2 regions of the Streptomyces sp. NPDC001606 genome follow, and region 2 is predicted to be linked to the other one. Evidence: riboswitches for the same ligand, from Rfam matches in the RefSeq annotation. Region 2 holds a riboswitch; the other holds the start of a gene.
What was found. A riboswitch is a leader RNA that binds a small molecule or an ion and turns the genes downstream of it on or off. The one in region 2 is predicted to bind ZMP and ZTP.
Positions count from the first base shown of each region.

Region 1: it holds a riboswitch for ZMP and ZTP, as region 2 does, so the genes downstream of both, ACWCV9_RS20880 (glycine hydroxymethyltransferase) here and ACWCV9_RS01830 (bifunctional 5,10-methylenetetrahydrofolate dehydrogenase/5,10-methenyltetrahydrofolate cyclohydrolase) in region 2, are expected to answer to the same signal.

Region 1 is NZ_JBSFHC010000011.1:73,778-80,907, reverse strand. Features, by position in the region: gene pdxR (MocR-like pyridoxine biosynthesis transcription factor PdxR) at 1-554, shown strand, start outside; partial or broken gene ACWCV9_RS20900 (ATP-binding cassette domain-containing protein) at 938-1,446, shown strand; gene ACWCV9_RS20895 (DMT family transporter) at 1,451-2,296, opposite strand; gene ACWCV9_RS20890 (hypothetical protein) at 2,424-2,765, shown strand; gene ACWCV9_RS20885 (glutathionylspermidine synthase family protein) at 2,792-3,976, shown strand; ZMP/ZTP riboswitch at 4,059-4,148, shown strand; gene ACWCV9_RS20880 (glycine hydroxymethyltransferase) at 4,191-5,639, shown strand; gene trpS (tryptophan--tRNA ligase) at 5,796-6,821, shown strand; gene ACWCV9_RS20870 (2'-5' RNA ligase family protein) at 7,014-7,130, shown strand, end outside.
Region 2 is NZ_JBSFHC010000001.1:393,702-400,831, reverse strand. Features, by position in the region: gene ACWCV9_RS01830 (bifunctional 5,10-methylenetetrahydrofolate dehydrogenase/5,10-methenyltetrahydrofolate cyclohydrolase) at 1-800, opposite strand, end outside; ZMP/ZTP riboswitch at 825-908, opposite strand; gene ACWCV9_RS01825 (nuclear transport factor 2 family protein) at 1,108-1,479, opposite strand; gene ACWCV9_RS01820 (hypothetical protein) at 1,652-1,951, shown strand; gene ACWCV9_RS01815 (acyltransferase domain-containing protein) at 1,995-2,771, opposite strand; gene ACWCV9_RS01810 (S-(hydroxymethyl)mycothiol dehydrogenase) at 3,008-4,096, shown strand; gene ACWCV9_RS01805 (MBL fold metallo-hydrolase) at 4,096-4,725, shown strand; gene ACWCV9_RS01800 (pyridoxal phosphate-dependent decarboxylase family protein) at 4,809-6,197, opposite strand; gene ACWCV9_RS01795 (aminotransferase-like domain-containing protein) at 6,283-7,130, shown strand, end outside.

The DNA.
Region 1 (7,130 bases), on a different contig from region 2:
ACGGCGAGTTCCGCTACGACCGCCAGCCGGTCGGCGCCCTCCAGGGCCTCGACCCCGACCAGGTGGTCTACCTCGGCACCGCCAGCAAGGCGCTCGCCCCCGGCCTGCGGCTGGGCTGGATGGTGCTGCCGCCCACGCTCATCGAGGAGGTGATCGCGGCGAAGGGCCATGTGGACACCGTCGGCGCGCTGGACCAGCTCACCCTCGCCGAGTTCCTCGCCTCCGGCGCCTACGACCGCCATGTCCGCTCCGCCCGGCTGCGCTACCGGCGCCGCCGCGACGCCCTCACCGCGGCCCTCGCCGACCGCGCGCCCGACGTCCGCGTCACCGGGATCGCCGCCGGCCTGCACGCGGTGCTGCGGCTGCCGCCCGGCACCGAGCAGTCGGTGGTCCAGGCCGCCGCCTGGCAGGGCCTGGCCCTGCACGGCCTCTCCTTCCACCGCCATGAACAGGCCGTCGCCGAACCCCTGGACGCCCTCGTCGTCGGCTACGGCACCCCGCCGGACAGCGCCTGGGCGGGAGCGCTGGACGCACTGTGCCGGGTACTCCCGTGATGGGGTACAGTTGATCACGCAAGGCCGCCGGAAAACCCGGTGACCGGCAGTGCGTTGGTGGTCCAAGGAAAGACGCCCCGCTTCCTGCGGGGAAATGCAGGTGCAAGGCCTGCCCGGCGCTCGAACCGAACCCCGCCTCCGATTCCGGAGGCGGGGTTCGTGCGTTGAGCCCCTGAAGCAGCCAACTCCCGTGAAATCAGGAGATTTCGCAGCTAGTCTCCTGCTGGTCGTTTCTGAGGGTGGCCGAGATCACCGCCCTGCCGGTGGAGCCGGCACCGGACCGGTCCGCCGCCATCCGCCCGGACCCGCGCCCGGAGTCCCGCCCGTCCGCTTCCGTCGCCGTCTTCGAGGACGTCACGTTCACCTACCCCGGCCGCCCCGAACCCGCCCTGCGGTCCTTCTCCCTGGAGGTACAGGACGCCCCCGTCATGGCCGGCTCACTGCGGGAGAACCTCGCCTACGCCCTCGACGGCGTCGGCGAGGACGAGCTCGGGACGTCCTCGCCGCGACCCGGCTGAAACCCCTCGTGGCCCGGCTGGGCGGGGATCTCGACGCCCGGATCGAGCATCGCGGCGTCTCCCTGTCCGGCGGCGAACGCCAACGCGTCGCCATCGCCCGGGCCCTGCTCAGAAAACCCCGGCTGCTCCTCCTGGAGGAGGCCACCTCACAGCTGGACGCGGTCAACGAGGCGGCGCTGCGGGACGTCGTACGCGAACTGTCCACCCGGATCGCCGTGCTGGCGGTGGCGCACCGCCTCTCCACGGTGCGCGGCGCCGCACGGATCGCGGTCGTCGAGGACGGCCGGGTCCGCGCCACGGGCACGCACGAGGAACTGCTGAAGACCAGCCCGCTCTACGCGCGACTGGCCTTCCACCAGCTCTCCGACGCCTGAGCCGTCAGGACGCCTCGACCTCCGCCTCTGCCTCAGTCGCCGCCGGTGCCTCGCCGAACCGGGCGAGCGCCAGGGCGCCCACGACGGCCACCGCGAAGCCCAGCACCGCCAGCCAGGCCAGGCCCTCCCGGGTGCGGTCGCCGAGCCAGATCACGCCCACCGCCGCCGGGCCGAGCGTCTCGCCGATCACCAGACCGGCCGTGGCCGTCGTCACCGAACCGCGTTGCAGCGCGGAGGTCAGCAGCATGAAGGCGGCGCCGCCGCCGATGACCAGCGCATAGGCCGCCGGGTTGGTGAACAGGTCCGCGGGCCGGAGCGAGTCGATCAGCCGTACCGACACCTCCACCACCCCGAACCCGAAACCGGCCCCCAGCCCCAGCACCAGCGCCCGCGCCCCGCCGGACAGCCGTCCGCCCGCGAACGCGAGCAGCAGCATCGCGGCCGCCACCGCGAGCATCGCGTACCGCAGGGTGTCGGAGCCGGCCCGGTCGCCCTCCGGCCCGGACGCCAGCCCCAGCATCGCGAGCCCGGCGCACACCACACCCACCGCGCCCCACTCCGTGCCGCTCAGCCGCACCTTCAGCAGCCGCGCCGCGACCACCGCGGTCACCGCGAGACTGGACGCCAGGGCCGCGCCGACCGCATAGATCGGCAAGGAGCGCAGCGCGGCGATCTGGAACAGGAAGCCGATCCCGTCCAGCGCCAGCCCGACGATGTACCGCCACTGCCGCATCGCCCGCAGCAGCAGTGCCGCCTCGCCCCCCTCGCCCGTACCGGCCGTCCGCGCGGCCACCGCCTGCAACACCGTCGCGGTACCGAAGCAGACCGCCGCGCCAAGGGCGCACACCATTCCAAAGAGCACAAAGGGACTCTAGGAGAAGGCCCTACCGGTCACCCACTTGGGCCTGCGCTCTTACCGTTCTCTAGGCTGACCGCCGAAACGAAGGAAGCGGTCACGACACACGGGGGAGACGGACATGGCCGACACACGACGGCGACTGCGGTCCGGCACGGTGATCCTCGGCGGCATGGGCCTGCTGGCCGCCGCCCTCACCGCCTGCTCCTCCGACCCGGACAAGCGCTGCGTCGACCGCGACAGCTACCAGGCCGCCAAGGGGTACAAGGCCGTCTCCGACAAGAACTGCACGTCCGTCACGTCCGTGGACGGCGACTGGTACTACGGCGGCAAGAAGAAGGGCTCCTGGGTGAGCGGCGGCTCCTTCACCCCGCCCCGCAAGAGCTCCGGCGGCTCCTCCGGCGGCAGCGGGGTCCACCGCGGCGGCTTCGGCGGCAGCCACTACCACAGCTCCGGCGGCTGAGCCGGACACCCGGTCGGACACCCCGCATGGAACGCCGCACCACCACGCCCCGTCCCGGCTGGCAGCAGACCGTCGAGGAACAGGGACTGGTCTACCCGCTCACCCGCCACCCCGACGGCTCCCTGCGCCCCTACTGGGACGAGAGCGCCTACTACGTCTTCTCCCTGCCCGAGGTCGAGGCGCTGGAGGACACGGTCGGCGAACTGCACCGCATGTGCCTGGCGGCCGCCGACCACCTGGTGACCGGCGACCGCCTCGCCGACCTCGGCATCACCGACCCGCGGGTGGCGGCGGCGGTCGCCGAGTCCTGGACCCGCCGCGCCGAGCTCCCCTCCCTCTACGGCCGTTTCGACCTGCGCTACGACGGCACCGGCCCGGCCAAGCTGCTGGAGTACAACGCCGACACGCCCACCTCCCTGGTGGAGGCCGCGTCGCCCCAGTGGTTCTGGATGGAGGACCGCTTCCCCGGCGCCGACCAGTGGAACTCCCTGCACGAACGGCTGGTCGACGCCTGGCGCGCCCAGGCCCCGCTGCTCCCGCCCGGCAGCCCCCTGCACTTCGCGCACTCCGCCGCCGACGAACTCGGCGAGGACCTGATGACGGTCGCCTATCTGAAGGAGACCGCCGAACAGGCCGGACTCGACACCGACTGGCTGCCCATGGAGGAGATCGGCTGGGACACCCTCTCCGGCCGCTTCGTCGACAACCGGCTCCGTTTCATCCGCGCCCTCTTCAAGCTCTACCCGTGGGAATGGCTCACCACCGACGCCTTCGGCGGCCATGTCCTCGACACCCTCGACAACGGCGGCGGCACCGGCAGCACCCTGTGGATCGAGCCCGCCTGGAAGATGCTGCTCAGCAACAAGGCCCTGCTGGCGGTCCTCTGGGAGCTGTTCCCCGGCCACCCCAACCTCCTCCCCGCCTACCTGGACGGCCCCCGCGACCTGGCCGGCACCCACGGCTACGTCGCCAAGCCGCTCCTCGGCCGCGAGGGCGAGGGCGTCACCGTCCACCCGCCGGGCGCCGAACCCGTCGTACGCGACGAACCCAGCTGCTACCAGCAGCTCGCACCCCTGCCCGCCTTCGACGGCAACCACGTGGTGCTGGGCGCCTGGACCGTCCGCGGCGAACCGGCCGGGCTCGGCATCCGCGAGTCCACCGGCCTGATCACCGACGAGTACGCCCGCTTCCTGCCCCATGTGATCCTCTGATCCGCCGGCCGCACCCCGGCGAGAGGTGTCGCTCGCATGGTGGACGCGGGACCTGCGCCGCGCGACGCGCCCGGTAGGCTGATCAGCGGGCCGTGACTGGCGCGCTGGGATGGGACGGACCATCGGGGAGCGGCCCGGCGGGAAAACAGTGCCGTGCGCCTGGGCCGAACGTAACGCTGTACATGAGTTGTACGCACGCCGTCCGGAGGTCCCCATGCCGAAGCAGCACCCTTCCACCGAGTCCACCGCCTTCCGCGCGGCGCTCGACGTCATCCGCGCGGTCGAGCCGCGGGTCGCCGACGCCATCGGCCAGGAGGTCGCCGACCAGCGCGAGATGCTCAAGCTGATCGCCTCCGAGAACTACGCCTCCCCGGCCACCCTGCTGGCCATGGGCAACTGGTTCAGCGACAAGTACGCCGAGGGCACCGTCGGCCGCCGCTTCTACGCCGGCTGTCGCAACGTCGACACGGTCGAGTCGCTGGCCGCCGAGCACGCCAAGGCCCTGTTCGGCGCCCGGCACGCCTACGTCCAGCCGCACTCCGGCATCGACGCCAACCTCGTCGCCTTCTGGGCCGTACTCGCCGACCGCGTCGAGGCGCCCTTCCTGGAGAAGACCGGCGCCCGCCAGGTCAACGACCTCACCGAGGCCGACTGGGCCGAGCTGCGCCAGGCCTTCGGCAACCAGCGCATGCTCGGCATGTCCCTGGACGCCGGCGGCCACCTCACCCACGGCTTCCGCCCGAACATCTCCGGAAAGATGTTCGACCAGCGCTCCTACGGCACCGACCCGGCGACGGGCCTCATCGACTACGACGCCCTGCGCGCCCAGGCCCGGGACTTCAAGCCGCTGATCATCGTCGCCGGCTACTCCGCGTACCCCCGTCTGGTGAACTTCCGGATCATGCGCGAGATCGCCGACGAGGTCGGCGCGACCCTCATGGTCGACATGGCGCACTTCGCCGGCCTGGTCGCGGGCAAGGTCCTCACCGGCGACTTCGACCCGGTCCCGCACGCCCAGATCGTCACCACCACCACCCACAAGTCGCTGCGCGGCCCGCGCGGCGGCATGGTCCTGTGCGACGACTCCCTCAAGGACCAGGTCGACCGCGGCTGCCCGATGGTCCTCGGCGGCCCGCTCCCGCACGTCATGGCCGCCAAGGCCGTCGCCCTCGCCGAGGCGCGGCAGCCCGCCTTCCAGGACTACGCCCAGCGCATCGTGGACAACTCCCGCGCGCTCGCCGAGGGCCTGATGAGCCGCGGCGCCACCCTGGTGACGGGCGGCACGGACAACCACCTCAACCTGATCGACGTCGCCACCTCCTACGGCCTCACCGGCCGCCAGGCGGAAGCGGCGCTGCTCGACTCCGGCATCGTCACCAACCGCAACGCCATCCCGGCCGACCCGAACGGCGCCTGGTACACCTCCGGCATCCGCGTCGGCACCCCCGCGCTCACCACCCGTGGCCTCGGCACGGCGGAGATGGACGAGGTGGCGGGCCTGATCGACCGCGTCCTGACCACCACCGAGCCGGGCACCACCAAGTCCGGCGCCCCCTCCAAGGCGGCCCACGTCCTGGACGAGAAGGTCTCCCAGGAAATCGCCCAGCGGGCAACGGACCTGGTGGCGGGCTTCCCGCTGTACCCGGAAATCGACCTGGGCTGACCGACGCCCCAAGGGGCAGCCAACCCAGGGGCGCGGGGCCGCATCCATATGCGGCTCCGCCGCGGGGCGCGACCAGCCACGGACGGCCCGCAGCCCCCCGCGCCCCGAACCACCCCCCCACCTCCCGGGCCAACAACCCCCCCAGCCGATGAGACAATGGGCAACATGGCCACCGCTGATCGACCTCGCGTGCTCTCCGGCATCCAGCCCACCGCCGGTTCGTTCCACCTCGGCAACTACCTCGGTGCCGTCCGCCAGTGGGTGGCCCTCCAGGAATCCCACGACGCCTTCTACATGGTCGTCGACCTGCACGCGATCACGGTCCCGCAGGACCCCGCGGACCTGCGCGCCAACACCCGCCTCGCCGCGGCCCAGCTGCTGGCCGCCGGCCTGGACCCGGACCGCTGCACCCTCTTCGTGCAGAGCCACGTCCCCGAGCACGCCCAGCTCGCCTGGGTCATGAACTGCCTCACCGGCTTCGGCGAGGCCAGCCGGATGACCCAGTTCAAGGACAAGTCCGCCAAGCAGGGCGCCGACCGGGCGAGCGTCGGTCTGTTCACGTACCCGATCCTCCAGGTCGCGGACATCCTCCTCTACCAGGCCCACCAGGTGCCGGTCGGCGAGGACCAGCGCCAGCACATCGAGCTGACCCGGGACCTGGCCGAGCGGTTCAACGGCCGCTACGGCGAGACGTTCACGATCCCGGCGCCGTACATCCTCAAGGAGACGGCGAAGATCTACGACCTCCAGGACCCGTCGATCAAGATGAGCAAGTCGGCGTCCACGCCGAAGGGCCTCATCAACCTGCTCGACGAGCCGAAGACCACCGCCAAGAAGGTCAAGAGCGCCGTCACCGACACCGACACCGTGATCCGCTACGACGCGGAGAACAAGCCGGGCGTCTCCAACCTCCTCACCATCTACTCCACGCTCACCGGCACCTCGATCGCCGAGCTGGAGCAGGAGTACGAGGGCAAGATGTACGGCGCGCTCAAGACCGACCTCGCCGAGATCATGGTCGAGTTCGTCACCCCGTTCCGGGAGCGCACCCAGCAGTACCTGGACGACGCCGAGAGCCTCGACAAGATCCTCGCCAAGGGTGCGGAGAAGGCGCGCGCCGTCGCCTCCGAGACGCTGGCGCAGGCGTACGACCGCGTGGGCTTCCTCCCGCCGAGGCACTGAGGGGCACGGACCGGCGCCGCGCCGCACGGACCGGCGCTGAGGCGCACGGTCGTACACACGTCCTCGTGGGCGGAGCGCTGCACATCACTTCCGCTGCGCCTGCCCACAGGACTTCCATGGCCGTACAGTCGATAGCCGACGGCCGGACGGCACGGCTGTGACAAGACGACAGACGCGACGACAGGAGACGACGTGGGGACCGTAACGATCGGCGTGTCGATCGCGGTTCCGGAGCCTCACGGCAGCCTGCTCCAGGAGCGGCGCGCGGGCTTCGGCGACGCCGCGGCTCACTGCATCCCCACCCATGTC
Region 2 (7,130 bases):
GTGGCGATCGTCGTCGGACCCACGCCGCCCGGCACCGGAGTGATCAGCGAGGCCCGCTCCACGGCCGAGTCGAAGTCGACGTCACCGACGTTCCCGGGGTTGTATCCGGCGTCGATCACCACCGCCCCGGGCTTGATGTCCTGGCCGCGGATCAGCCGCGGCCGTCCCACCGCGGCGACGACGATGTCCGCCTCCCGGACCGCCGCCGACAGATCCGCCGTCCGCGAGTGGCAGTACGTCACGGTCGCGTCCCGGGCCAGCAGCAGCATGCCCACCGGCTTGCCGAGGATCGCGCTGCGGCCCACCACCACGGCCCGCTTGCCGGCCGGGTCGACGCCGTACTCGTCCAGCAGCCGCAGGATGCCGCCCGGGGTGCAGGAGACGAAGCCCGGCAGACCGAAGCTCATCGTGGCGAAGGAGGCGAAGGTGACTCCGTCGACGTCCTTCTCCGGCGCGATCGCCTCGAAGGCGGCCCGCTCGTCGATGTGTTCGCCCACCGGGTGCTGGAGAAGGATGCCGTGCACGAGCGGATCGGCCGACAACTCCCGCAGGGCCCCGACGAGTTCGGCGGTCGTCGTGGTGGCGGGCAGCTCCACGTGCCGGGACTCTATACCGGCCGTGCGGCAGCGGTTCTGCTTCATCCGCACGTAGGTCACGGACGCCGGGTCCGCGCCGACCAGCACGGTCGCCAGACAGGGCGCGGTACCGGTGCGGGCGGTGAGATCGGCGGCCCGCTTCGCGGTGTCCTCCACGATGCGGCGGGCGAGGGCGGTTCCGTCCATGAGACGGGCCTGGGTCATGCGGCACTCCTGAGCTGTTCGGCATCTGCTCGCCCAGGCGCACGGCATCCACGGTCACGGGCCGCTCCCCGGTGGTGCTCCACCTCAGCGCCAGTCACGGCCCGGGCAACAGCGTAACCGACGGCGCGCCCGGCCCTTGGCCTCGCGGTCCCGTGCGCAACGGTCCACCGCCCGCAGCACCGACCGGAGCAGAGCGGTCCAGCGGGTCTGGCCCACCGCCGCCCGTGCCGAGAAGGTCCAGGTCAGCCGGGAGGTGACCTGGACCCTCGCGGTCCTCCTTCCGCAGCCCGTCCGGCCGGGGGCGTGCCTAGCCCTCCGCATCCCAGGCCTGGATCAGGAGCTGATCGGCGATCTTGCCGTCGCGCAGCGTGATCATCGACTCGGCGATGACACGGGTGCCGTCGGCGTACTCGCAGGACTCGCTGAAGGCGGCGTGGTCGCCCTGGACGACACACTGCTCCAGCTTGTGCGTCATGTCGCGGCTGTAGACGTCGTTCAGCAGCTCGGCGATCTGGTTCCGGCCTTGCAGGACGGTGGGGTTGCTGGGCTGGTGGTCGCGGTCGACGATGCGGATCTTCGCATCGTCCGCATAGAGCGCCAGCAGCGTGTTCCCGGTGTTGCCCTCGATGCCCTTGCGCAGTGTGTCGGCGTTGAAAGCGGATCCTGTTGTGGTGCCCATGGTGACCTCCGTCAGGCGTCCGCGGCCCGGCGAGGAGCCGGTCGCGCTGGCCCCACCTATGAGACTCCTCCGGCCCGGCGGCCCCGGCAAGCGCAGCCGCGGTGCTCCGCCTCACGGGTGAGCGCGGCCCGCGGACCGTGTCCGGGCGCGGCCCGCCGCCGTTGCTGAGGGCATGATGTCAACACGACGTATCGTCGCCGCCCTCGGTCTCGCCGCCGGGGTCACCGGCCTCGCCGCACCGCTCGCCCAGGCGGCGTCCGCTCCGGACTCCGGGCAGATCAACCCCATGGCCGTGCTCGACTCGCTGACCGTCAGCGACATCCCCGCGCAGCACAAGGCCGAGGTACCCCGGGTCTCCGAGCAGGTGCGGCCGCTGAACCAGCTCAGCGAGCTGAACCGGCTGAGCGAGCTGCACCAGGTCACCGACCTCGTCGCCCCGGTGACCGGCCTGCTGCCGGCCGTGCAGGCCTGATCCGCCGGAGCGCACCCGAGGGCCGCCCCGAGCGGGGCGGCCCTCAGTGCTGTCGTCCCCTCCCGCAGCCGCCGCTCAGCGCCGGCCAGTCCCGGCACAGGGCGAGAACGGACGACCTCGCACCGCCCTCGGGGAGGCAGCCGCGCAGCCCGCGGCCGAGGACGTCCTCCGCGCCCAGTTCCAGCCACACCCGCACCCCGTCCCGGTACAGCAGGCCGGCCGCCTCCGCGCACCGGGCCGGGGGCCCCGCCAGCCAGAACTCCGGATCCGCCGTCTCGGCGCCCACCGGGCGGCCGGTGCGGTCGGAGATCAGCGGGACCCGCGGCGGACGGGGCCGGAGAGTGGCGAGCGTACGGCTGTAGGCGCCGAGGACCCCGGCGGTACGGCCGGAGTGCGGCGCCGGACCGGGGCGGCCGTCCAGCAGCCGGGCCAGGGTGCCGACCGCGTGACAGGCGTCCGCCAGCGAGAACACCCCGGCGGCGTACGCGGCGGCCATCCGCCCGGCCGCGTGGCCGAACACCACGTCCGGCCGGACCCCCCAGCCGCGCAGCAGCCGGTACTGCGCCGTCTGGAGCGCGAAGACCGCCGGACCGCTGTACGAGACCCGGCCCAGCAGGGCCGCCGTCCGGGTGCCGTCGGCCGCGAACATCACGCATTTCAGGGGGAGTTCCAGATACGGATCCAGGCGCGCGCAGATGTCGTCCAGGGCCGTGGCGAACTCCGGGAAGGCGGCGTGCAGTTCACGTCCCGCCCCGGGCCGGGGGGAGGCGCCGGCCGAGAACAGGAAGGCGGTACGTCCAGGGCGGCCGTCAGGGAGCATGCCCCCATTGAGGCACGGCCGGGCCATGGGGACACACCAGGCAGATTCCCACACCCTGCAAAAAGATTGTCATCATAGAATGGCCTTATTCGGTCAAATTCTTTCAGGGTGTGGCCGTTGCCCGGTGTTTCGGCGGCCGGAAAGATCCACGATCACCGCCGTGGCCCGTGCCGCCGCCCCCCGGTCCCGCGTAGGGTCGGCAGCGCGAAGCCACACCGAAGGAAGGGACCAGGCCCATGGCGCAGCAAGTACGCGGCGTGATCGCACCGGGGAAGGGCGAGCCGGTGCGCATCGAGACGATCGTGGTGCCGGACCCCGGGCCCGGTGAGGCCGTCGTACGCGTGCAGGCCTGCGGTGTCTGCCACACCGACCTGCACTACAAGCAGGGCGGCATCTCGGACGACTTCCCCTTCCTCCTCGGCCATGAGGCCGCCGGCGTCGTGGAGTCGGTCGGCGAGGGCGTCACCGACGTCGCCCCGGGCGACTTCGTCGTCCTCAACTGGCGTGCCGTGTGCGGTCAGTGCCGGGCCTGTCTGCGCGGCCGCCCCTGGTACTGCTTCAACACCCACAACGCCCGGCAGAAGATGACCCTCGCCGACAGCGGCCGCGAACTCTCCCCGGCCCTCGGCATCGGCGCGTTCGCCGAGAAGACCCTGGTGGCCGCCGGACAGTGCACCAAGGTCGACCCGGCCGTCTCCCCGGCCGTCGCCGGACTCCTCGGCTGCGGGGTGATGGCCGGCATCGGCGCCGCGATCAACACCGGCAACGTCGGCCGCGGCGACTCGGTCGCCGTCATCGGCTGCGGGGGCGTCGGCTCCGCGGCCGTCGCCGGGTCGCACCTCGCCGGAGCGGCGAAGATCATCGCCGTGGACATCGACGACCGCAAGCTGGACAAGGCCCGCAGCCTCGGCGCCACCCACACCGTCAACTCCAAGGAGACCGACCCGGTCGCGGCGATCCGCGAGCTGACCGGCGGCCTCGGCGCCGACGTCGTCATCGAGGCGGTCGGCCGGCCCGAGACCTACCAGCAGGCCTTCTACGCCCGCGACCTGGCCGGCACCGTCGTCCTGGTCGGCGTCCCCACCCCCGAGATGAAGCTCGAACTGCCCCTCCTCGACGTCTTCGGCCGCGGCGGCGCGCTGAAGTCCTCCTGGTACGGCGACTGCCTGCCCTCCCGCGACTTCCCCATGCTGATCGACCTGCACCTCCAGGGCCGGCTCCCGCTCGACGCGTTCGTCACCGAGACCATCCGGCTGGACGAGGTGGAGCAGGCCTTCGAGCGGATGCACCACGGCGACGTCCTGCGCTCGGTGGTGGTGCTGTGATGGCCGCCCGCGTCGAACGCCTCGTCACCAAGGGCCAGTTCACCCTCGACGGCGGCATCTGGGACGTCGAGAACAACGTCTGGCTCGTCGGCGACGACCACGAGGTCGTCGTCATCGACGCCGCCCATGACGCCGAGGCCATCGCCCGCGCCGTCGGCGACCGCCGGCTCACCGCGATCCTGTGCACCCACGCCCACAACGACCACGTCAACGCCGCCCCGGAACTCGCCGACCGCACCGGCGCGCTCATCTGGCTGCACCCCGACGACCTGCCGCTGTGGCGGATGACCCACCCCGACCGCGAACCCGACCGGCATCTCCTCGACGGCCAGGTCTTCGAGGCCGCCGGCGCCGACCTGACGGTGCTGCACACCCCCGGACACGCCCCCGGCGCGGTCTGCCTGCACGACCCCGGACTCGGCGTCGTCTTCACCGGCGACACCCTCTTCCAGGGCGGCCCCGGCGCCACCGGACGCTCCTACTCCCACTTCCCGACCATCATCGACTCGATCCGCGGCCGGCTCCTCACCCTGCCGCCCGAGACCAAGGTCCTCACCGGCCACGGCGATTCCACCACCATCGGCGCCGAAGCCCCCCATCTGGAGGAATGGATCGCACGCGGCCACTGACGGCCCGCAGTCGGGCCGTCGGCCGAAGACGCGGGGCCTGCCCGGGGCGCGCCCCGGACAGGCCCGACACCATCCCTGAACCGTCACCCCGAGGCCGCCGCCAGCGCGTCCAGCACCCGCTGGGTGTCGGCCTCGGTGGTCCGCCAGTTGCTGAACGCGGCACGCAGCCCCGGCACCCCGCCGTACACCGTCGGTGTCAGAAACGCCTCCCCGGTCGCGGCGACCGCCCGCGCCAGCTCCGCCACCCGCTTCTCCGTCGGGTCCTCGGCCAGGGTGAAGCAGACGACGTTGAGCCGCACCGGCGCCAGCAGCCGCAGCCCCGGCAGGGCGTCGACGCCCGCGCCCAGCCGGCGGGCGAGGGACACGTTCCGCTCCACGATCTCCCGGTGTCCGGCGCGCCCGTAGGCCACCAGCGAGAACCAGGCGGGCAGGGCCCGCAGCCGGCGGGAGTTCTCCGGGGTGAGATGCAGGAAGTCCGGCTCGCCGACAGGCAGGCCGAGATACGGCGAGGCGTTGTGGAACACCGCCACCTGGAGATCCCGGCGCCGGGTGAACTGCACGGCCGCGTCATAGGGCACGTTGAGCCACTTGTGCAGGTCCACACAGACCGAGTCGGCCGCGTCGAGCCCGTCGACCAGCGCGGCGTACTCGGGGGACAGGGCGGCGAAGGCGCCGAACGCCGCGTCCACGTGCAGCCAGAAGCGGTGCCGCTCCTTCAGCGCCGCGATCGCCCGCAGATCGTCGAAGTCGACGGTGTTCACCGTGCCGGCGTTCGCGACCACGATCGCCGGCCGGCCGTCCAGGCCGGCGAGCGCCGCCTCCAGCGCGGCCACGTCGACCGCCTCCCTGTTGCCCGACAGCAGCGGCACCGGGCGCAGCCGGTCCCGGCCGATGCCCAGCACCGACATCGCCTTGGTGACGCTGGAGTGCGGGCTGCCGGAGAGGACGTCGACCGGGCCCAGCGCGGCGGCACCGGCCCGGGAGACGTCCACGCCCAGCTGCTCGCCGAGCCACTCCCGGCCGATCGCCAGCCCGACCGTGTTGGACGCGGTCGCGCCCGTCACGAACGCCCCGCTGTGCGCCTCGCTCAGCCCGAACAGCTCGCGCAGCCATGCCACGGTCTCCCGCTCCAGCTCACCCGCCCAGGAACCCCCGGCCCCCGACAGGTTCTGGTCGAACGCGGAGGTCAGCCAGTCGCCCGCGACCGAGGCGGGGGTCGCGCCCCCGGTGACGAAGCCCAGATAGCGCGGCCCCGCCGAACCGGAGAAGCCCGGCGCCCACCGCTCGGCGAACCGGGCCAGTGCGGCCTGGCCTCCCGCCCCCTCGTCCGGGAGGGATGCGCGCGCGGGCGGCGGGCCGGCCGCCACGACCGGCCGGGCGGCCAGCCCCGCCGCCTCCTGGGCGGCGAAGTCACGGGCGGACTGGAGGAGTTCGGGAAGCCGGGAGAGATCGCCGGCGAGGTTGCGGTGCATGCGGCGCAGCGTAGACCGCGGGACAGGCCCGGCGACCGGTCCACTTCGGGGAAACTGGACCAGAGCGCTGGGCCAGAATGACGCGGTGGACACTGGATTCGTCGCCGCGCTCGGCGACTGGCGCGCCCGCCCCGCCCCGCTCGCCCGCGCCCTGGCCGCCGCCGTACGCGAGGCCGTGATCGACGGCCGGCTCCCGGCCGGCACCCGGCTGCCCTCCGAGCGGGAGCTGGCCCGCACCCTGTGCGTCAGCCGCGGCACCGTGGTCACCGCGCTCACCCTGCTGCGCGACGACGGCTGGCTGCACACCCGGCACGGCAGCGGCAGCGCCGTACGGCTGCCCGCCCGCCTCACCGAACGCACCACACCCTGGTCCCTGGACCGGGGCGGCGCCCCCGACGCCGGACTCGACCTCACCCTCGCCGTCACCGCCGCACCCCACGAGGCCTACCTCGCCGCGCTCGCCCGCGCCGCGGCCCGCAGCGCGCCCCTGCTGGTCGACTCCGGCGTCGCCACCGCGGGCCTGCCCCGGCTGCGCGAACTGCTCGCCGACCGCTACACCCGCGCCGGCCTCGCCACCCGCCCCGAGCAGATCCTCGTGACCTCCGGCGCGCAGGCCGCCCTCACCCTCCTCCTGGACCAGCTGCACACCGACCGCAGGGCGCCCGTCGTGGTGGAGAACCCCGCCTACCCCGGCGCCCTCGCCCTGCTGCGCGCCCGCCGCGCCCGCCTGCTGCCCGTGCCGGTCTCCGCGGCCGGCTGGGACACGGGGCACCTCACCGCCGCCGTACGCCGGCACCGCCCCCGGCTCGCCTATCTGGTCCCCGACTTCCACAATCCGACCGGCGCCCATATGTCCGCGCCGCACCGCCGGGCGATCGCCGCGCTCGCCGAGCGGGAGGGGCTGACCGTCCTCGCCGACGAGACCCTGCGCGA